DNA from 3 places in the Williamsia sp. MIQD14 genome. Region 1 is predicted to be linked to each of the others. Evidence: riboswitches for the same ligand, from Rfam matches in the RefSeq annotation. Region 1 holds a riboswitch; each other region holds the start of a gene.
What was found. Region 1 has a riboswitch for cobalamin ahead of ACQ7HM_RS17625 (FecCD family ABC transporter permease). Riboswitches for the same ligand answer to the same signal wherever they lie in the genome.

Region 1 (7,149 bases):
CCGACCCGCGCCCCTCACAGCGCGTACACATGCCGCCGGTGATGGTGAAGCTGGCGCGTTTCTTCACGTCGCGACCACCGCGGGTGACGCTGACCGCACCCGCGCCGCTCACCGACGCGACGTTGAACGAGAACGCCTGCGACGAACCGACATAGGGCTTGCCGAGCCGACTGAACAGGATGCGGAGCATCGCGTTGGCGTCGGTGGCGGTCCCGACCGTCGACCGCGGGTCGGCGCCCATCCGTTGCTGGTCGACGATGATCGCGGTCGTGAGCCCGTCGAGCAGATCCACATCGGGTCGGGCCAGCGTGGGCATGAACCCCTGGAGGAACGCACTATAGGTCTCGTTGATCATCCGCTGCGATTCCGCGGCGATGGTCGCGAACACCAGCGAACTCTTCCCCGACCCGGACACGCCGGTGAACACCGTGAGACGACGTTTGGGGATCACGACATCGACGTCGCGCAGGTTGTTCTCCCGGGCCCCCTGCACCCGGATCAGGTCGTGGGTGTCGGCGACGTGCGCGGTGGACGCGGGGGGCATGGGGGCTCCTACCTCGAGAGTGCCGGGACGAACCGGGTCAGGACGACTGCTGGATGCGGATGAGGTTGCCGGCCGGGTCCCGTACCGCGCAGTCGCGCACACCATAGGGCTGATCGGTCGGTTCCTGCACGATCTCGCCGCCGGCCGCGACGATCGAGTCGAAGGTGGCCGCGAGATCGGTTGCGGCGAGCAGCAGACGCGCGAACGTGCCCTTCGCCATCATCTCGGCGATCATCGTCCGCTCGGCCTCGGTGACGCCCGGATCCGCGGTGGGCGGGTACAGCACGATCGAGGTGTCGGGCTGATCGGGCGGACCGACGGTGAGCCAGTGCAGCCCGTTGTAGCCGACGTCGTTGCGGATCTCGAAGCCGAGGATGTCGCGGTAGAAGCCGATCGCGGCCTCGTGATCGGTGTGCGGGAGGAAACTCGAGTGGATGCTGACCGTCATGGCGCTCAGGCTAGGACGGCGCCGCCCGCCTGCGCTTCTCGATTCCTGACCGGTCTGGTGACCTGTTTGGCGACACAGGCCGGCAGCCCCGCGACCGACGGCCCGGCGTCGCGTCGGTAGGCACTCGGCGACACCCCGACCAGTTCGCGGAATCGGGTGCTGAAGGTCCCCAGTGAGGAACACCCGACCGCGAAACACACCTCGGTGACACTGAGTTCGTCGCGTCGCAGCAGCGCCATCGCCCGCTCGACGCGGCGGGTCATCAGGTAGCTGTAGGGCGATTCGCCGTAGGCGGCGCGGAACTGCCGACTGAGGTGGCCCGCCGACATGTGTTCGCCGCGCGCGAGTTCCTCCACGTCGAGCGGCGCCGCGAACTCGCGGTCGATGCGATCTCTGATCCGGCGCAGGCGCGCGAGGTCGGCCGTGCGGGTCGGCGAGAGGGGTTCAGTCATGCGGGGTCCATCGCAGTGCCGGGCCCAGTCGTGTCGCCATGTCGGTGATGATCTGGATGTAGTCGTCCTTCTCGAACGAGAACGGCAGGGCGAAGGCGACCTCGGTGGCGCGCTGGAAGCCGGCGTGCGAGAACAGCCGTGCCGCGAGGTCGTCGGACGGCCCGACCAGATCAGGCGCGAACACCATCCCGCGCGGACCCTGCGGCTCGAGCGTCCGGGCGAAACGGCTCTCCGCGTAGGCCTCGTAGCGGCGGATCTGATCGGGAGTCGCGGTGTCGGTGGGGATCACCACGAGTCCCTGCGACACCCGTGCCCGCGACGGGTCGGGATGCGCCGCGCGATAGGCGTCGATGTGCTCGGCCTGAATCGTCGCGAAGTCCCGCGCCGGGCCGCCCTCGGTGAACACCACCGACGAGGTCAGGTAGTTCAGGTGCTGCTCGCCGGCCCAGGTCGCCGAACCCAGTCCCCCGCCGTACCAGACACGACCGGCGAGGCCCGGCGAGTGCGGTTGCACACGCCGCGAGAACAATTCGATGCCCACGGTGCCCTCGAAGTCGCTCACCGGATCGCCGCGCAGGCAGCGCAGCAGACGCAGCACGCGCTCCTTGGAGAAGTCCTCGACGTCGTGGGTGTCGGGGTAGAGGGCCTGTCGATAGTCGTCGTAACGCATCGGGGTGCCCACCGACACACCGGGATTGATGCGTCCCTGCGACAGCACGTCGACGGTGGCGAGGTCCTCGGCGAGCCGGAACGGGTTCTCGAGTCCGAGCGGGATGACCGCGGTACCGAGCTCGATCCGCGAGGTCACCATCGCCGCGGCCGCCATCACCGCGACCGGCGAGGAGATCCCGTACTGCAGGTGCCGGTCACGCAGCCACACCGAGTCGAAACCGAGGTCCTCGGCGAGACGGATCGTGTCGATGGTCTCCAGATGCCCCTCGCGCGGCGACGACTCGTCGAACCGACCGATCGTCAGGAACCCGAGCTTGTCCAGTGCGGTGCCCTCGCGCGGCATGTCGGCTCCCCTGTTCTCACGCGGTTCAGGGGAACCAGTGTGCCCGGTCACCGCGCCGAGCGCCTGCGTCGGTTCGCTTTGACTGTTGCGCAGGACTTCGGCACCATCGCCGACGGCGAGTCGTCTCGCCGTGCACCTGTCCCCGACCTCGACCCACATATGACCTCACCACTGCATACTGCGAAGACCATGACTCGTGAACCCGGTACCGAGCTGGCCCCCGTGGCCGGCAGCGCTGTGCACACCCACGTCCATCTGCCGCATGTGTCGCCGATCGCCGAGGCTCGACGCGTCGGCGTCACCGCGTTCCAGCTCGCACGCGGTGTCGGTGAGGTGGCGGTCGGTTTCCGCTCCCGCAAGCCTCTCCCCGAACGCGCGGCCCGCGAGGTCCGCGACGTCTTCGAGCGGCTGGGGCCCACGTATGTGAAGCTCGGCCAGCTGATCGCCTCGAGTCCGGGCGTGTTCACCCCGGCGCTGTCGCGCGAGTTCGAGACACTCCTCGACAGGGTGGCCCCCGCACCGATACACGTCATCGAGAAGGTGTTGACCGGTGCGTTCGGGGCGCCCCCCTCGCAGGTGTTCGCGCAGTTCGACGCCGAGCCGATCGCGTCGGCGTCGATCGCGCAGGTGCACACCGCGACGCTGCACAGCGGCGAACGGGTCGTGGTGAAGGTGCAGCGTCCGGGCATCGCCACGCGCCTTGCGGCCGATGTCGCGATCCTCGAGCGGCTCGCCGACCTGCTCGAGCTGTCGCCGTACGGCCGGATGCTCAGCGCGCGGAACGTGGTCGACGACTTCGCGACCGGCCTCGACGCCGAGCTCGACTTCCGCAACGAGGCGCAGGCCATGGACGACTTCGTCGCGGGGCTGGCCGGCACGCCGTTCGCCGACCGTGTGCGGGTACCGACGGTGCACCACGAGTTCACCACCGGCGAGGTGCTCACGATGGAGTACATCGACGCCGTCCGGATCGACGACGTGCGTGCTGTGCGCAAGGCCGGACACGACGGCACTGCGCTGGTGCGCAATCTGCTGCTGGTCTTCCTCGAGTCGGCCTTCCACGGCGGCCTGTTCCACGGCGACCTGCACGCGGGCAACGTCCTCGTCGACTCCGACGGCAAGTTGGTGCTCCTCGACTTCGGCATCGTGGGCCGCTTCACCCCGCGCACCCGTCGCATCATGCGGCGGCTCGTCGGTGACCTGATGGTGCGCAACGATTACGAGGCGGCCGGCCGCGCGCTGTTCACACTCGGCGCGGTGCGCAACCCGGGCAGCACCCGGGAGGGTGCGAAGGACATGCGCCGGTTCACCGCACCGATCGCGGGCAAGGACCTCGCGGGGATGTCGTACACCGCACTCGGTACCCAGCTCGCCACGCTGGCGAAGGCCTACGACCTGCGGCTGCCGCGCGAGCTGGTCCTGGTGGGCAAGCAGCTCCTCTACGTCGAGAAGTACATGAAGCTGCTGGCCCCACAGTGGCGGGCGCTCACCGACAAGGAGCTGTTCACCTACATGAAGGCTCTGCTCACCGAGGACAACCCGAGGCACTGACCCGGGACGGTCGCGGGCTCGGGTAAGTTCTGCCCCGACGTCGGTGTGCTCCCGGTCGTCTTTTTCCTCCGGGAGCACCGCAAGAGGGAATCCGGTGCGAGTCCGGAACTGCCCCGCAGCGGTGATCGGGAACGACGCGACAGCAATGCACTGGCCCCGGCCGGGAAGCAGTCGCCGGTAGGTGGCATCGAGACAGATGCCGTGCCCGAGAGTCCGAAGACCTGCCGCCGTTGGTCGCGTCGGACGATGCGACCGCTCATCGGCCTCGTGGGATATGGCCGGTGCGGCGCCCCGTGAACCTGTCGTGGCTGTCTGCACCCCTTTCCGCACAGACGGAAAGGGATCGGATGCAGGTACGCGGCCGCCCCGGTGTCGGCATGGCCGTCGCGCTCTCCCTGCTCGTGCTGCTCGCCGTCTCCGTGGTCGGGATGATCGTCGGCAGCGTGCACATTCCCGCGTCCGACGCGGTCCGCTATCTGTGGGCCGATGTCGTCGGCGGCACCATCGCCCCGCCGGACGTCCCGGGCTACCGGATCGTGACCGATTCACGACTCCCCCGGGTCCTCACGTCGATCTTCGTGGGCGCCGGTCTCAGCGTCGTCGGCGTCGTGGTGCAGGCTCTGGTCCGTAACGCCCTGGCCGACCCGTACATTCTGGGTATCTCCTCGGGCGCGTCGGTGGGCGCCACCGCCGTGGTGTTGTTCGGCGCACTCGGCGGCCTCGGACTCTATGCGCTGCCGTCGGCGGCGTTCCTCGGCGCGTTGGGCGCGACGGTCATCGTGCTGGTGCTGGCCCGCAGCGCAGGCGGTCTCGAACCGACCCGTCTGGTTCTCATGGGAACCGCACTGGGCTACGGGTTCTCGGCCATCACGACAGTTCTCGTGTTCCTCGCGCCTGCCGGCGACGCCGCGCGCAGCGTGATGTTCTGGCTGCTGGGCAGTCTTGCTGCGGCGACCTGGCACTCGGTGTGGTTGGTCGGCACGGTGTCGATGGTCGGCATCGTGCTCGCGAGCGCGTGCGCACGTCACCTCAACGCACTGTCGATGGGCGAGGATGTCGCGGCCAGCGTCGGCATCCATGCCGGCCGATTCCGTCTGGCGTTGTTCGTGGTGTCGGCCGTCATCGTCGGCGTGATCGTGTCGGTGTGCGGCGCAATCGGATTCGTCGGCCTGATCATGCCGCACGTCACGCGGCTGCTCGTGGGCGCCGACCACCGACGGGTACTGCTGCTCAGCCCCGTGCTGGGCGGCGTGTTCGTGGTCGTCGCCGACATCGTCTCCCGCACCCTGGTGCCGCCGTACGAGTTGCCGATCGGCGCTATCACCGCCGCGGTCGGGGTGCCGGTGTTCGTGACACTGATGCGCCGCCGCGACCGGGTGACGTCATGACCCCCCACCCGCAGCCCGCGCCGAAGCCGGCCGTCGACTACCGCGACGTGTCGATCCGCCTGGGCGAGAACGAGATCGTGCACGACCTGTCGTTGTCGGTGTCCGAGGGCGGGTTCCTCGGCGTCATCGGCCCCAACGGCAGCGGCAAGTCGACGATCCTGCGTTGCCTGTTCCGTGCCCTGTCCCCGTCGAGTGGCCACGTCACCGTGCACGGCACCGACATCACCGCCACCTCGCTGCGCGACAACGCACGTCAGGTCGCGGCACTCACCCAGTCCTCGGCACTGTCCCTCGATTTCACCGTCGCCGAGGTGGTCGCGACCGGTCGACTACCCCACATTCGCCTTCTCCGGTCGGCCACTGCCGCCGATCGCGAGATCTGCGAGCGCGCCATGATCGACGCCGGGGTGGGAGGTTTCGGACACCGACGGTTCGCCGAACTCTCCGGAGGAGAGTCCCAGCGGGTGCTCATCGCCCGCGCCTTCGCGCAGCAGACCCGCGTGTTGGTCCTCGACGAACCCACCAACCACCTCGACGTGCATCACCAGTTCGCGGTGCTCGAGGCGGCCCGTGCGCGAGGCGTCACCGTGATCGCCGCATTGCACGACCTGAACATCGCCGCCCAGTTCTGCACCGAACTCGTCGTCGTGTCCGAGGGGCGGATCGTGTGCCGCGGAACGCCCGCCGACGTCCTGACGGCCGGCACCATCACCCGCTGGTTCGGTATCGGGTGCCACATCGTCACCCATCCACGCCTGCACGTTCCGCAGATCATCTTCGACGAAGGGACCACCCGATGACACGCACCTTCCTGGCCGGCGCCGTCCTGGCACTCACCGCGACACTCGTGATCAGTGGCTGCGGCGCCGAGGTGTCCGAGCGCGCCTCACCGACGTCGTCCGGTGCAGCCGTCACGGTGACCAACTGTGGCGCCCCGCTGTCGGTTCCGTCGCGTCCGACGAAGGTGCTCACCAACGACACCGGCATCACCGAGATGATGTTCGCGTTGGGGCTGGCGGACCGGATGGTGGGCTACACCACCTACGAGGGCAAGGAGCGTGACATCGCGTCGTCGCCGTGGCGGTCGGAGTTCGCCTCGACGCCCTCACTCGGCACGGCCTTCACCCGCGAGGTGATCCAGAAAGCCGCGCCCGATTTCGTGTTCGCCGGATGGAACTACGGCTTCAAGGAGTCGACCGGCGTGACACCCGCCTGGCTCACCACCATCGGTGCGACTCCGTACCAGTTGACCGAGGCGTGCAGGCAACCCGGATCGACCCGGCGCGGGATCACCCGTCCGCTCGACGCCCTCTATGACGATCTCACCAACCTGGGCCGGATCTTCGGCGTCGAGGATCGCGCCTCGGCCCTGATCGCCGGGTACAAGCGGGAGGTCGCCCAGTCCGCCGCCACCGCACCGGCGGCCGATCGCCGTGCCCGGGTGCTGTTGTTCGACAGCGCCGACCCCGCCCCGTTCACCTCCGGGCGCAACGCCGCGCCCGATGAGATCATCGCCGAGGCGGGCGGCACGAACGTGTTCTCGCAACTGAACGACTCGTGGACGTCGGTGTCGTGGGAGGCCGCGGCACAGGACGATCCGGAGGTCATCGTGATCGTCGACTACGGCGCGGGACAGGCGAACACGGTCGCGGCGAAGACCGCACAGCTGCGAGCCCAACCGCTGATGGCCGGGACCACCGCGGTCCGCGAGGACAACATCGTGTCGTTCCCCTATGCCTCACTGGTCGAGA
Region 2 (7,149 bases), on a different contig from region 1:
CGCGACCCTGCTCTACGTGTGGAACGAGGGCGCCCGGGCGAACGAGGGACCCGGCCGCGTCGAGGTGCCGACGATCAACTGGATCCTCATCGCCGTCGGCCTCATCATCGGTGTCGCACTGGGCATCCCGCCCGCGTTGAAGACCAAGATGACGGCGATGCCGCAGCTGGTCGCGCTGTTCAACGGTGTCGGTGGTGGCACCGTCGCACTCATCGCCTGGTCGGAGTTCATCGAGACCTCCGGCTTCGCCGAGTTCGGTGACAAGCAGCCCGCGTCGCCGCTCGTCGTCGGCTCGCTCATCGCGGCGATCATCGGCTCGATCTCGTTCTGGGGCTCGCTGATCGCGTTCTCCAAGCTGCAGGAGATCCTGCCCAAGGGCGTCGAGAAGTTCTTCGTCGGCAACGCCAAGCTGTTCCAGCTAGCGAACATGGTGCTGCTCGTGGGATCGATCGCGATCGCGGTCTTCCTCGGGGTGCAGGCCACCAGCGGTGGCGGCGCCAGCGTCTGGTGGATCGTCGGTCTGCTCATCGCGGCCGGCGTGATGGGTCTGTTCGTGGTGCTGCCCATCGGTGGCGCCGACATGCCCGTCGTCATCTCGCTGCTCAACGCGATGACCGGCTTGTCCGCTGCCGCAGCGGGTATCGCGCTCGACAACACCGCACTCATCGTCGCGGGCATGATCGTCGGCGCATCGGGTTCCATCCTCACCAACCTCATGGCCAAGGCCATGAACCGGTCGATCCCCGCGATCGTCTTCGGCTCGTTCGGTGGTGGCGCCGACGGTGCCGCGGCCGGTCCGGCCGGCGACGGCGGCACGGTGAAGGCCACCTCGGCCGCCGACGCCGCGATCCAGATGGCCTACGCCAACCAGGTCATCGTCGTCCCGGGGTACGGCCTCGCGGTCGCCCAGGCGCAGCACGCGGTGAAGGAGATGGCGACGCTGCTCGAGGGCAAGGGCGTCGAGGTCAAGTACGCGATCCACCCGGTGGCCGGTCGTATGCCCGGGCACATGAACGTGCTGCTGGCCGAGGCCGACGTCGAGTACGACGCGATGAAGGAGATGGACGACATCAACGGCGAGTTCAGCCGTACCGATGTCGCGATCGTCATCGGCGCCAACGACGTCACCAACCCCGCGGCACGCAACGATCCCAGCTCGCCGATCCACGGCATGCCGATCCTCAACGTCGACGAGGCGCGATCGGTGATCGTGCTCAAGCGGTCGATGTCGTCGGGCTACGCCGGTATCGACAACCCGCTGTTCGGGGCGTCGGGGACGTCGATGCTCTTCGGCGACGCCAAGAAGTCCGTCGGTCAGGTCATCGAGGAACTCAAGGCGCTGTAGACCACGAACCGCCGGCAGATGAGGCGATCCTTCCCGCTCACCGGGAAGAATCGCCTCGTCTGTTCTCGTCTCAGCCGATCAGGAAGCGGAAGCCGGTGATCGAGTTGTTCGCCGGGTTCGCGTCTCTCTCGGTCTCGCGCGCGGTGACCGTCGACTGGCCGATGTAGAAGCGGCCCAGCAGGCTGCGGGTGTGCACGGTCATCGTCTGACCGGGGCGGATCGCCTCGATCGTGAAGCCGTCGCTCGCGGTCGGCGGGATGCCGGACACCGCCACCGCGATGTTCGTCGCGGTGGCGGTGCCACGGTTGGCGATCCGGATCACGAACGGAGCCTGCGCCGGGAAGTTCCGGGGGCCCAGCTCGGGTAGCGACACCACCAGGTCGGGGCGCGCCGGTGCGGCCGACGCCGACGAGACCCCCGTCAGGAGTGCGGCCGCGGCACAGGCCGTGGCGAGGACGGTGGTGAGGGGGCGGCTCCAGCGGCGCATGGGTCTCCTGTTGTCGGCGGGTGCTCGTACAGCTGTACCAGACGCGCCGCGACGCAGGAGTCCGCATTGCCGAAGACGTCCCTCAGTGGGTCTCCTGCCGCGTCTGACCGAGGATGCAGAACTCGTTGCCCTCGGGATCGGCCAGAACGGTCCAGGTGACCGAGGGGTCCTGACCGATGTCGACGCGCGTGGCGCCGAGCGACTCGACCCGGGCGATCTCGTCTGCGGTGGACATCCCGTCGGCGCGAAGATCCAGGTGGAGACGGTTCTTGATCGTCTTGGCCTCGGGGACGCGGAGGAAGTCGATGCTCGGCGTCGACCCGTCGGCCGGACCGATGCTGAGGTAGTCGTCGCCCTCGACCTCGGTGACCTGCCATCCGAGGACCGCGGTCCAGAAGTCGGCGACGAGTCGGATGTCGTGGCAGTCGATGGCGATGACGTCGATTCTGCTGGTCATGGCGGCAACCTTACGACCGCCGTACGTGGGCCAGGTTGCGATTGCGTATCGGGGACTGGACATCCTTCGCGCCGGTAAGCATGATGGCAGTCAATTGGTACGCATCCGTTCCACCAGGAGGTCGTCGATGAGAACACGCCGCATCGCAGTAGTCGCGAGCGCAGTCGCCGCACTGTCGCTCGCCGTCGCCCCGAGCTCCGGCGCGGCGCCGGAGCAGACTCCCCCACCGACCGGCGCCCCCGACGTCACCATCTCCCGTCCCCAGGTGTCGACCGACCCGGCCACCCGCGGCGAGATCTCCGTGGTCATCAGCAACGTGGGAACCGAGCGTGCCACCGGCATCGTCGCCTACATCAACTCCATCCCCAACACCTTCGGCGGCACGAAACTGATCGACGGCATCGACCCCGGGAAGTCGGTGCGAACGCCGGTCGGCACGATCGGTGCAGCCCCTTTCACCGGCATCGTTGCGTCCGCGGTCTACTGCGACGGGCGAGACCCGCAGCCGCTCAACAACTATTCGTTCAGCTTCGAGACACTGCGCCCTCCTCGCTGACACCGTCACCTCCCAGCGTGCCCCGCCTCCCCCCGGGCGTGGGCAGGTCGGGTGGGATCGAGACCCCCGATCCCACCCGACCACCTCACCCGGTCACAACTCGGCGCGCACGATGTGCGCCGCGGTGACGAGGTTGCGCAACGACGCCTCCACCTCCTCGGCCGAGCGCGTCTTCAGTCCGCAGTCGGGATTGATCCAGAGTCGCTGTGCCGGGACCGCATCCAGCGCGGCGCGCAGTGACGCCACGATCTCGCCGACCTCCGGGACACGCGGCGAATGGATGTCGTAGACACCCGGTCCCACGCTGTTCGCGTACCCGATGGCGTTCAGATCGTCGAGAACCTCCATGTGCGAACGCGCTGCCTCGATCGAGGTGACATCGGCGTCGAGATCGGAGATGGCACCGATCACCGCACCGAACTCCGAGTAACAGAGGTGGGTGTGGATCTGCGTCGCATCCGCCACACCCGAGGTGGACAACCGGAACGCATCGACCGCCCAGCGCAGGTACGCCGCCTGATCCTCCGAGCGCAGAGGTAACAACTCCCGCAGCGCGGGTTCGTCGACCTGGATGATCCCGACGCCGGCGTCCTCGAGATCGACGGTCTCGTCGCGGATCGCCACCGCGATCTGGTTCGCGCTGTCCGACAACGGTTGATCGTCGCGCACGAACGACCACGCGAGGATGGTGACCGGCCCGGTCAGCATGCCCTTCACGGGTCGATCGGTGAGCGATTGGGCGTAGTCGATCCACGTCACCGTCATCGGGTACCGCCGACGCACGTCGCCGTACAGGATCGGGGGCCGCACACACCGGGTGCCGTAGGACTGCACCCACCCGTTCTCGGTGGCGAAGAACCCGTCGAGTTGTTCGGCGAAGTACTGCACCATGTCGTTGCGCTCGGGCTCGCCGTGCACCAGTACGTCCAGTCCGAGATCCTCCTGCAGCGCGATGACACTCGCCACCTCGTCACGCATCTGCCGTTCGTACTCGTCGACACCGATCTCGTCCGCGCGCAGCGCCGCCCGTGCGCGACGGATAGCCGACGTCTGCGGGTAGGACCCGATCGTCGTCGCGGGCACGACCGGTAGTCCGAGCCGGTCGTCCTGGGTGGCACGGCGTTGCGCCGCGGGGCCGCGGGTGATCCCCTCGGCGACCGCGGCCGCCACATGCCGGCGGACGGCGTCGTCGTGTACGCGGGGATCCGAGCGGCGTGCGGCCAACGACCGCGCGCAGTCGTCCAGAGCGTCTCCGACGGCGTCGCGTCCGTCGCGGAGTGCCGTGGCCAGCGTGACCACCTCGGCGACCTTCTCCTCACCGAATGCCAGCCAACTCCGCAGCGTGTCGTCGAGTCGGGACTCCGACCCGAGACCGTGGGGCACGTGCAGTGTCGAGCACGACGTCGAGACCGCCACCGAGGCGGCCGAGCCCAGCAGCGTCGCCAGGGTCGCGAGCGAGGCCGACAGGTCGTTGCGCCAGATGTTGCGTCCGTCGACGACCCCCGCCACTAGGAGCTTCGACCTCAGGGTCGGTACCGCGGCCACCGCGTCGGCGCTGCCACGCACCAGATCGACGGCGAGGGCCTCGATGTCGGTGGCGGCGAGCGCGGGCAGTGCGTCTCCGAGATCGCCGAAGTAGCTCGCGACGAGGATCGCGGGACGGTCGGTCCCTGCGGCCAGGTCCCCGTACACCTGCGTGGCGAGGCCTGCCGGATCAGCGTGGAGGTCGGTGACCAGCGCCGGTTCGTCGATCTGCACCCATTCCGCGCCCGCCTCGCGCAGCGTCGACAACAGGGTGCGGTACAGCGGGATCAGCTCGTGGAGTCGTTCGACAGGGGTGGTGCCGTCGATTCCCTTGCTCAGCAGCAGGAAGGTGATCGGTCCGATGACGACCGGGCGCGCCGGGATGTCCAGTGACACCGCCTCGGCCAGTTCGTCGAGGATCTTGCCCGGGTGCAGCGCGAACGTCGTCGACGCCGAGATCTCCGGGACGAGGTAGTGGTAGTTGGTGTCGAACCACTTCGTCATCTCCAGCGGGGCGACCTTCCCGGTGCCGCGTGCCGCGGCGAAGTACCGATCGAGCTCGTCGTCGATGTCGGCGACCCGCGGCGGTAATGCGCCGAGAAGTGCTGCGGTGTCGAGCATCTGGTCGTAGAACGAGAAGGTGTTGACCGGGATCGAGTCGAGTCCGGCTGCGCGCAGACTCCGTAGGGCCGCGCGGCGCAGATCGGCGGCCAGGGCTCGTAGCTGCGTCTGGTCGGTGCGTCCGGCCCAATAGGACTCGACGGCCCGTTTGAGCTGCCGATTCGGCCCGATGCGAGCCGAGCCCAGAGTTGTTGCGGTGAAAGGTGTACCAGTCATGTGCGTGACGATCCTTCGGTGCGTGCGGATGGTCATCACCAAAGAACGTGGTACCGACGAGCCGGTCGGGTGCCCACGGCACGCGACGAACAGCCGTGGCCCCGGGAGGGCACGGCACGACTCCAGCGGTCACACGCCCAGTCCACGAGGCGATGATCCGCCGGGTGCGGCGCACCCGGCACAGTTGGCAGGTCTTCGGACTCGTGGGCGTGACACTCGCGGCCTACTGGCCGACGCTTCCCAGCAGGTCCGCTCTCGCGGACCCGCCAGTGCTGATTGTCGGCGGTCGTTCCCACTCACCGCTGCGGGACAGTCCCGGATTCTCACCGGGTTCCCTCTCGCCCGATCACCGTTTGGACGATGACCGTGCTCGATGCCGCACGACGGACTCAGGGGCTCCTGGGCGTCAGTCGTACGGCAGACCAGCTGCGATCGCGACAGTACGCGCCGGTGTGCCCCGTTAGCATCGCGGTATGCCCTTTCATCGTTTTCTCGAACGCCACGATCACGACGAGTCGTTCGAGTTGGGCAAGGCGATGCGCGAGACCCGTGGACGGTCGACGCTGGCACAGGCGCCCTCCGGTCACCGCGATCTGATCGATCTCGTGCGCCGTCAGCACGAGGGTCGTATCGCCGAGCTGATCCCGCTGCGGATCGCGCGGATGAGCTCCTCGCCCTTCGCGTTCTTCCGTGCGACCGCCGACATCATGGCCACCGACCTGTCGTCGATCCCGGTGACGGGTGTCGATGTGGTGATCAGCGGCGACGCCCACATCGGCAACTTCGGCTTCTACGCGAGCCCCGAACGTCGTATCCTGTTCGACCTCAACGATTTCGACGAGTCCGGCGTCGGCCCCTGGGAGTGGGACGTCAAACGTCTCGTGACCAGTGCGGTGCTGTGTGCCCGCGCCGACGGCGCCGACCGCGACGATCAGGCCGAGCTCGCCGCCGACGTCGCGCAGGCCTACCGCCGTGCCCTGAGGGTGGCGGGTTCGCAATCGGTGATCGACCGCTACTACACCTCGGTCGACGCAGAGGTGTTGGCCGACAACGCCGGTGGTGTGGTGGCCGACGTCATCGACGCCGCGTTGGCCAAGGCCCGGCGCCGGACGGCCGACAGCATCGTCGACAAGATCACCGAGATCGGCCCCGACGGCCGGCGTCGCATCACCCCGGACCCGCCCATCGTGGTGCCGCTGTCGGCGCAGCACCCCGAGCGCATCGAGCTCGCAGGCCAGCGCGTCGACGAGATCTTCGACCACTACCTCGCGTCGGTGCGGACCGATGTGGCGCTGCTGCTGTCGCAGTTCGAGATCGTCGACGTGGCACGACGGGTGGTGGGGGTGGGTTCGGTCGGCAACGTCGCGCTGATCGTGCTGCTCCGCGGCCCGTCGGACGAGCCGATGGTGCTGCAGCTCAAGCAGGCCGCACCGTCGGTGCTCGAGACCAACGGCGGTCTCACCTCGGTGATCCCCGAGACCGAGCAGACGCCGACCGAGGCCCGTGACGCCGTCCGGGTGGTGGCCAGTGCGCATGTGCTGCAGGCGAACTCCGACCCGTTCCTCGGATGGACGGCGTCGCGGGAGGGCGCGTTCTACTGGCGACAGTTCCGCGACATGAAGGGGTCGATCGACGCCACCGACCTCAAGGCGCGGGAACTGCGCCGGTACAGCGAGCTCTGTGCGCGGCTGCTGGCCCGATCACACAGCCAGAGCCCGGCATTCGCGCAGATCGCCGGTTACCTGGGGAAGAAGGCGACGGCCGACACCGCCATCGCCCGGTGGGCGGTCGACTACGCCGATCAGGTCGATCGTGACCATGCGCAGTTCCTCGCCGCGGCGGCCGACGGGACCATCTGAGGCCGGACCGCGTGGAGATCAGGCCGAGGCGACCGCGCGGTCGAACAGCGTGCGGTCGTGGGCGTTGACGATGATCAGATCGGG
Region 3 (7,149 bases), 160 kb from region 1:
TGCATGCTCGCGGTGACGCCCGCTCGCGCCAGCACCTCGGCCGCGGCGGCGTCGACCATCTCGGCGTGTTCGATGCGGTGACCGCACCGGGCGACCGCCGCCGACCCCATCTCGTCGATGAGGGTGGTGAACGCGCTGACGACGCACGCGGTGGCCCCGTCACCGATGAGGTGGAAGCCCGCCTGCACACCGGCCTCGGTGCAGGCCCGCAGGTGCGCCAGGACGGTGTCGTGGTCGAGGTAGTCGACGCCGTGGTTGTCGGCGTCGTCGGAGTAGGCGTGGCACAGCCACGCGGTGTGGGACCCGATGGCGCCGTCGATGAACAGGTCGCCGGCCAGGCCGTCGGCGCCCGTGGCGTGCATCAGCGAGCGCGCGTCGTCGGCGGTCGCGACGGCCTGTCCCCAGAGCCGTCGCACCCCGACGGGGTGGTCGAGGTCGGCGATGGCGGCGAAGTCGTTGAGCCCGCTGATGTCGGGACCACCGTTCTCGTGGACCATCACCACGCCGTGCGCGACGGCCTCGTCGAGCGCGCGCAGCTGTGCGTGGCGACGCTGGGTCGGCGTCAGCAGCTCGCGTGCGGCGCCGCGGACCAGGTGGTGTGCCTCGGCGGTGAGCGGTTCCTGGGGGTCGTATCCGTGGGCCGCGTCCACGCCGGCGGCGATCAGACGCAGCGCCGAGGAGGCCACGGCGGAGTGCTCGTCGATGCGGGCGAGGTAGACGGGTCGGTCACCGACGATGGCATCGACCTCGTCGGTGGAGGGACTGGCGTGATCGGTCCACTGCGAGTCGTCCCACCCCAGACCCCAGATCAGGTCACCGTCGGGGGTGTCGGCGGCGTGCGCGCGCAACAGTTCCAGGCAGTGTGACCGGCTCGTGGCGTCGGAGAGGTCCAGCCCGGCCAGCGACAGACCGGTCGAGGTGAGGTGGACGTGGGAGTCCACGAACGCCGGGGCGACGAAAGCTCCCGCGAGATCGTCGATCTCGGCGTCGGGGTGCAGGGCGCGCCCCACACGGTCGGAGCCGATCCAGGAGATGACCCCGTCGGTGACGGCCATCGCGGTCGCGTCCGGGGAGACCGGCGAATAGATGTGCCCGCCGACGAACAGTTGAGTTCCCACGAGGGACCAGTCTGCCCTGTGTGTGCTCGGGTCCCGGCGTCAGGCCGCTCAGCCGATCGAACGCCATCCCGGGGTGGCGCCGGGGGATGCGGGATGCGTCGGGTCGACGACCTCGCCCTCGACGACGATCCCGCGTCCACCGGCGGCGCCGTAGCGGTTCATCGCCGTGACCACGCGGCGTGCGCCGAGCGCGGCGACGAGCGGCCGCGCCAGTGCGCGCACCGGTCCGAGGAGCAGTGCGATGCCGAGCACCGTGCTCACGATGCCGGGGAGGAACAGCAGGAAGACCGAACCGGCCAGCAGTGCGGTGTCGGTGAGCGGTCGCACCGAATCGGTCGAACCGTCTGCCGCGGCGCGCAATTCGGCGAACACCCGGGCACCCTGACGGCGCAGCATCGCGAACCCGACGACCACCGCGGCGAAGGTCGCGAGCAGCGTCCACCAGAACCCGATCGCGTAGACCAGACCGACGAAGGCGCCGATCTCGACGATCAGGTAAGTGGCGAACACGGCGAGCTTCATGGCGATCAGTCCTCGGTTGTGGTGATGGAGTACCCGGTCAACGAACGAGGAGGCGTTTTTTCTCCCGGATTGCCGGTCACCGTCGGTGAACCGTCTACTCGTCGCCCTCGATGTTGCCCTCGGTCTCGAGGAACACCTGCTGCAGTTGTGCGAGCAGTTCCGGCGGTGGCTGCGACCACAGCTCCCGTCCGGCTGCCTCGAGGAGTCGTTCGGCGATCCCGTGCAGCGCCCACGGGTTCGACTCGGCCATGAACTTCCGATTCGTCTCGTCGAGCACGTAGGTCTCGGTGAGCTTCTCGTACATCCAGTCCTGCACCACACCGGTGGTGGCGTCGTACCCGAAGAGGTAGTCGACGGTGGCGGCCATCTCGAACGCGCCCTTGTACCCATGCCGTCGCATGGCGTCGAGCCACCGCGGGTTGATGACCCGAGCCCGGAACACGCGGGCGGTCTCCTCGGCCAGCGTCCGGGTACGCACCGACTCGGGTCGGGTGCTGTCGCCGATGTAGGCCTCGGGCGATCTCCCGGTCAGCGACCGCACGGTGGCGACCATGCCGCCGTGGTACTGGAAGTAGTCGTCGGAATCGGCGATGTCGTGTTCGCGGGTGTCGGTGTTCTTCGCCGCGACCGCGATCCGCCGGTACGCCGTCCGCATGTCGTCGGCCGCCGGGACGCCGTCGAGGCCACGGCCGTAGGCGAAGCCGCCCCACGTCGTGTACACCTCGGCGAGGTCGGTGTCGCTGCGCCAGTTCTTGCTGTCGACGAGCTGCAACAGGCCTGCGCCGTACGACCCGGGCTTGGAGCCGAAGATGCGGGTGGTCGCGCGGCGTTCGTCGCCGTGGTCGGCGAGATCGGCCTGCGCGTGGGCCCGCACGAAGTTCTTCTCGTGCGGCTCGTCGAGATCGGCGACGAGGCGCACGGCGTCGTCGAGCATCGCCAGCACATGGGGGAACGCGTCGCGGAAGAAGCCGCTGATGCGCACGGTGACGTCGATGCGGGGCCGGCCGAGCTCGTCGAGTCCTATCGGTTCGAGCCGGACCACCCGACGCGACCCCTCGTCCCACACCGGCAGCACGCCCAGCAGGGCGAAGACCTCGGCGATGTCGTCGCCGGAGGTCCGCATGGCGCTGGTGCCCCAGATCGACAGACCCACCGACTGCGGGTACTCGCCGTGATCGGTGAGGTAGCGGTCGACGAGGGACTCGGCCATCAGCTGGCCGGTCTCCCATGCCAGACGCGACGGGATCGCCTTGGGGTCGACGGAGTAGAAGTTCCGACCGGTCGGCAACACGTTGACGAGTCCGCGCAGGGGCGACCCGCTGGGACCGGACGGGATGAACCCGCCGTTCAGCGCGTGCAGGATGCGGTCGACCTCGCCGTCGGTCTGTCGCAGCCGCGGCACGACCTCGGTCGCCGCGAACTCGAGGATGCGTGCCACGGTCTCCCGCTGCGTCGCGTCCTCGATGGTCGTGACGACGGCCTCGACGGCCTCGACCGCCCAGTCGGCGTCGGCCATCGCGACGATGAGGTCGCGTGCGCGGACCTCGATCTCGTCGACACGTCCGCGGACCTCGTCGCCGTCCTCGCTCAGGCCGAGTGCCTCGCGCAGGCCCGGCACGCTGCGCTCCCCGCCCCACATCTGTCGGGCCCGCAGCATCGCGAGCACCATGTCGATCTCGGACTCACCGCGCGGCGCCTCGCCCAGGATGTGCAGGCCGTCGCGGATCTGGACGTCCTTGATCTCGCACAGCCAGCCGTCGACGTGCAACAGCATGTCGTCGAACACCTCTTCGGCCGGACGTTCCTCCAGTCCGAGGTCGGTGTGCATCTGGGCCGCGGTCATCAACGTCCAGATCTGCTGACGGATCGCGGGCAGCTTCACCGGGTCGAGGGTGGTGATGTTGGAGTGCTCGTCGAGGAGTTGCTCGAGGCGGGTGATGTCGCCGTAGCTCTCGGCGCGCGCCATCGGCGGGATCAGGTGATCGACGAGTGTCGCGTGTGCCCGACGCTTGGCCTGGGTGCCCTCGCCGGGGTCGTTGACCAGGAACGGGTAGATCAGCGGCAGGTCGCCGAGCGCGGCGTCGGTGCCGCACGACGCCGACATGGCCAGCGTCTTGCCGGGCAGCCACTCGAGGTTGCCGTGCTTGCCGATGTGGACGATCGCGTCGGCGCCGAAGCCGCCGCGGTCGGCGGGTGCGGCCACCCACCGATAGGCGGCGAGGTAGTGGTGGGACGGCGGCAGATCGGGGTCGTGATAGATCGCGATGGGGTTCTCGCCGAATCCGCGCGGCGGCTGCACCATCAGCAGGACGTTCGCGAACTGCAGTGCGGCGATGACGATCTCGCCGTCGGGGTCCGACGAGCGGTCGACGTAGAGCTCGCCGGGTGGCGGTCCCCAGTGGTCGACGACGCGGGCACGGAAGTCCTCGGGCAGCGTCGCGAACCACTCGCGGTACAGCGACGCCGAGATGCGGACGGGATTGCGTTCGAGCTGCTCCGCGGAGAGCCAGTCCGGATCCTGTCCCCCGGCCTCGATGAGCGCGTGGATGAGCGCGTCGCCGTCACCGGCGGCCAGGCCGGGCACCGCGTCTGCACCGTCCTCGGGACCCATGTCGTATCCGGCGGCGCGCATCGCACGCAGCACCCCGATCGTGCTGGCGGGGGTGTCGAGTCCGACGGCGTTGCCGATGCGTGCGTGCTTGGTCGGATACGCCGACAACATCAGGGCGACGCGCTTGTCGGCGGGCGCGATGTGGCGCAGACGTGCGTAGCGGGTCGCGATACCGGCCACGCGGGCACACCGCTCGGGGTCGGGCACGTACGTGCTCAGTCCCTCGGCGTCGATCTCCTTGAACGAGAACGGGACGGTGATGATCCGGCCGTCGAACTCGGGTACCGCGACCTGCGTGGCGACGTCGAGCGGGGTCATGCCGTCGTCGCCGTCGGCCCACTGCGCCCGACTGCTGGTCAGGCACAGACCCTGCAGGATCGGCACGTCGAGGGCGGCGAGTTCGGCGACGTCCCAGGCCTCGTCGTCGCCTCCGGCGGTCACGCCCGCCGGCCGGGTCCCACCCGCGGCGAGCACCGTGACGACCATCGCGTCGGCCGCACGCAGCGTGTCGAGCAGTTCCGGTGGTGCGGCACGCAACGACGCGCAGAAGATCGGGAGCGGACGGGCACCGTGGGCGACGATCGCATCGCAGAGCGCGTGGATGTAGCCGGTGTTCCCGGACAGGTGCTGCGCCCGATAGAAGAGCACCGCGACGGTCGGCCCGTCCACGTCGGTGTGGTCGCGGTCGAGGAGTCCCCAGGTGGGGGTGGACTGCGGCGGCGCGAATCCGTGACCGGTCAGCAGCACGGTGTCGGACAGGAACCAGCTCAGCTGCAGCAGGTTCTCGGGTCCGCCCTCGGCGAAGTACTGGTGGGCCTGCGAGGCGACGTTGGCGGGCACGGTGGACAGCTCCATCAGCGCCGCGTCGGGCGCCATCTCCCCGCCGAGCATCACCAGGGGTACGCCGGAGGACAGGACCGTGGCCACGCCCGACTCCCACATCTGCCGCCCACCGAGGATGCGCACGACGACGAGGTCGGCGGCCTCGAGCATCGCCGGGAGGTCGTCGGTGACGCTGATGCGGTTGCAGTTCGCCCAGGTGTAGTCGCCACCGGAGGATCGCGCACTGGACAGGTCGGTGTCCGAGGTGGACAGCAGCAGGATCACAGGTGGTGCCTCCCTGGGGGTCTCGCGCCCCGGTGGTGTGGGTCTTCTGGAGAGCGGATCGGGTCTGACTTCCTGCGTCGCCGCAGGTCACAGTGGCGCGACCGCACCGGGTTCACACCGGTTTCCGCACCGCTCTCCTGGGAGACGATACGGGCCCGTTCGCCCACGGTCGTACCGTGGACGCCGTGACCACGCCGCCCGACCCCACCGCGCGGATCCGCGCCGACGACGCCTGCCCCGGCGCCCTGTCGCTGCACCAGGCCGCCGACGGGCCGCTGGCGCGGGTCCGGCTGCCCGGCGGTGTGCTGACCCCGGCCCAGCTCGCCGTGCTCGCCACCGCGGCCGACGAGCTGTCGACCGGCGAGCTCGAACTCACCAGCCGTGGGAACGTGCAGCTCCGGGCGGTACGGGACCCCGAGGAGCTGGCGCAGCGGCTCGCCGATGCCGGACTGCTCCCGTCGGAGACCCACGAACGGGTGCGCAACATCCTCGCCTCGCCGCTCGCCGGCCGGGTGGGTCCGGGACCCGACGTCGCGGGCATCGTCACCGATCTCGACGCCGGGCTGCGCGCCGACCCCGACCTCGCGGACCTGCCCGGACGGGTGCTGTTCGCCGTCGACGACGGGTCCGGCGACGTCACCGGGCTCGGTCCCGACATCGGTGTCCACGCGCTCGGCGGTGATCGGTTCGCGCTGGTCCTCGCGGGCGCCGACACCGGGGTCCGTGTCGCCGCCGACATGGCGGTCGCGACGATGCTGGGCGCGGCCCGCGCTTTCGGCCGTCTCCGCGATCGACACTGGCGGCTCGCGGAGCTGCCCGACGGGGTCGTGGCCGTGCTCTCCGACGTCGGTCTGCCCGCCGCCACCGATCCGGTCGAGCTCGGGAGCGTGGGCTCGGCGCCCGTGGGCTGGTTCGCCCAGTCCGACGGCCGCGTCGCGCTGGGCGCGGTCCTGGCCCACGGGATCCTCCCCGCGCGGGTGGCGGCCGTTCTCGCGGCCGTCGAGAAGCCGGTCATCGTGACCCCCTGGCGGTCGATCGTGTTGGTCGACCTCACCGAGGACGAGGCCGAGGCGGTGGTGCGCGTGCTGGCGCCGATGGGGCTGATCTTCGACGCGAACTCGCCGTGGGCGCAGGTCAGTTCCTGCGTGGGATCTCCCGGGTGCGCGAAGTCGAACGCCGACGTCCGCACCGATCTGGAGTTCGCCGTCGACGCCGGTACGGCGGGCCGCGAGGGGCGTGAGCACTGGGTCGGCTGCGGCCGTGCCTGCGGCAGCCCGCACTCCGAGCACCTGCGGGTCACGGCGACGGGCGAGGGATACGACGGTCAGAGGGTCGACGGCCCGCGGCTATCGTGAGTGCCGACATGTACTCCTACATCCACGACGGCGCCGAGATCTACCGGCAGTCGTTCGCGACCATCCGTGCCGAATCCGACCTGTCGGCGTTCGACGACGACACCGAGACCGTCGTCGTCCGGATGATCCATGCGTGCGGGCAGACCGACCTCACCACCGACGTCGTCGCCACCGGAGGTGTCGTGACCGCGGCGCGGACGGCGCTGCGCAACGGCGCGCCCATCCTGTGCGACGCGACGATGGTCGCCTCCGGCGTCACCCGCCGGCGCCTCCCGGTCGACAACGACGTCGTGTGCCTGCTCGGTGACCCGCGGACCCCGCCGCTCGCCGAACAACTGCACACCACCCGCACCGCGGCCGCGGTCCACCTGTGGGAACCGATGCTCGAGGGTGCGGTCGTCGGGATCGGCAACGCCCCCACCGCCCTGTTCGCGCT

Region 2: another riboswitch for cobalamin. It lies ahead of metE (5-methyltetrahydropteroyltriglutamate--homocysteine S-methyltransferase); the one in region 1 lies ahead of ACQ7HM_RS17625 (FecCD family ABC transporter permease).
Region 3: another riboswitch for cobalamin. It lies ahead of cobN (cobaltochelatase subunit CobN); the one in region 1 lies ahead of ACQ7HM_RS17625 (FecCD family ABC transporter permease).

What each region holds. Positions count from the first base shown of each region.
Region 1 covers NZ_JBPFDG010000005.1:34,751-41,899, reverse strand. Annotated here, with positions in the region: gene ACQ7HM_RS17650 (ATP-binding cassette domain-containing protein) at 1-544, opposite strand, end outside; gene ACQ7HM_RS17645 (VOC family protein) at 582-992, opposite strand; gene ACQ7HM_RS17640 (helix-turn-helix transcriptional regulator) at 998-1,444, opposite strand; gene ACQ7HM_RS17635 (LLM class flavin-dependent oxidoreductase) at 1,437-2,459, opposite strand; gene ACQ7HM_RS17630 (ABC1 kinase family protein) at 2,649-4,010, shown strand; cobalamin riboswitch at 4,035-4,253, shown strand; gene ACQ7HM_RS17625 (FecCD family ABC transporter permease) at 4,358-5,398, shown strand; gene ACQ7HM_RS17620 (ABC transporter ATP-binding protein) at 5,395-6,198, shown strand; gene ACQ7HM_RS17615 (ABC transporter substrate-binding protein) at 6,195-7,149, shown strand, end outside.
Region 2 covers NZ_JBPFDG010000001.1:1,451,707-1,458,855, forward strand. Annotated here, with positions in the region: gene ACQ7HM_RS06425 (NAD(P)(+) transhydrogenase (Re/Si-specific) subunit beta) at 1-1,345, shown strand, start outside; gene ACQ7HM_RS06430 (hypothetical protein) at 1,416-1,832, opposite strand; gene ACQ7HM_RS06435 (VOC family protein) at 1,915-2,289, opposite strand; gene ACQ7HM_RS06440 (hypothetical protein) at 2,417-2,845, shown strand; gene metE (5-methyltetrahydropteroyltriglutamate--homocysteine S-methyltransferase) at 2,939-5,206, opposite strand; cobalamin riboswitch at 5,393-5,572, opposite strand; gene ACQ7HM_RS06450 (DUF2252 domain-containing protein) at 5,680-7,065, shown strand; gene ACQ7HM_RS06455 (MBL fold metallo-hydrolase) at 7,084-7,149, opposite strand, start outside.
Region 3 covers NZ_JBPFDG010000005.1:195,533-202,681, forward strand. Annotated here, with positions in the region: gene ACQ7HM_RS18365 (amidohydrolase) at 1-1,118, opposite strand, end outside; gene ACQ7HM_RS18370 (FxsA family protein) at 1,167-1,640, opposite strand; gene cobN (cobaltochelatase subunit CobN) at 1,735-5,358, opposite strand; adenosylcobalamin (AdoCbl) riboswitch at 5,407-5,496, opposite strand; gene cobG (precorrin-3B synthase) at 5,544-6,713, shown strand; gene ACQ7HM_RS18385 (precorrin-8X methylmutase) at 6,722-7,149, shown strand, end outside.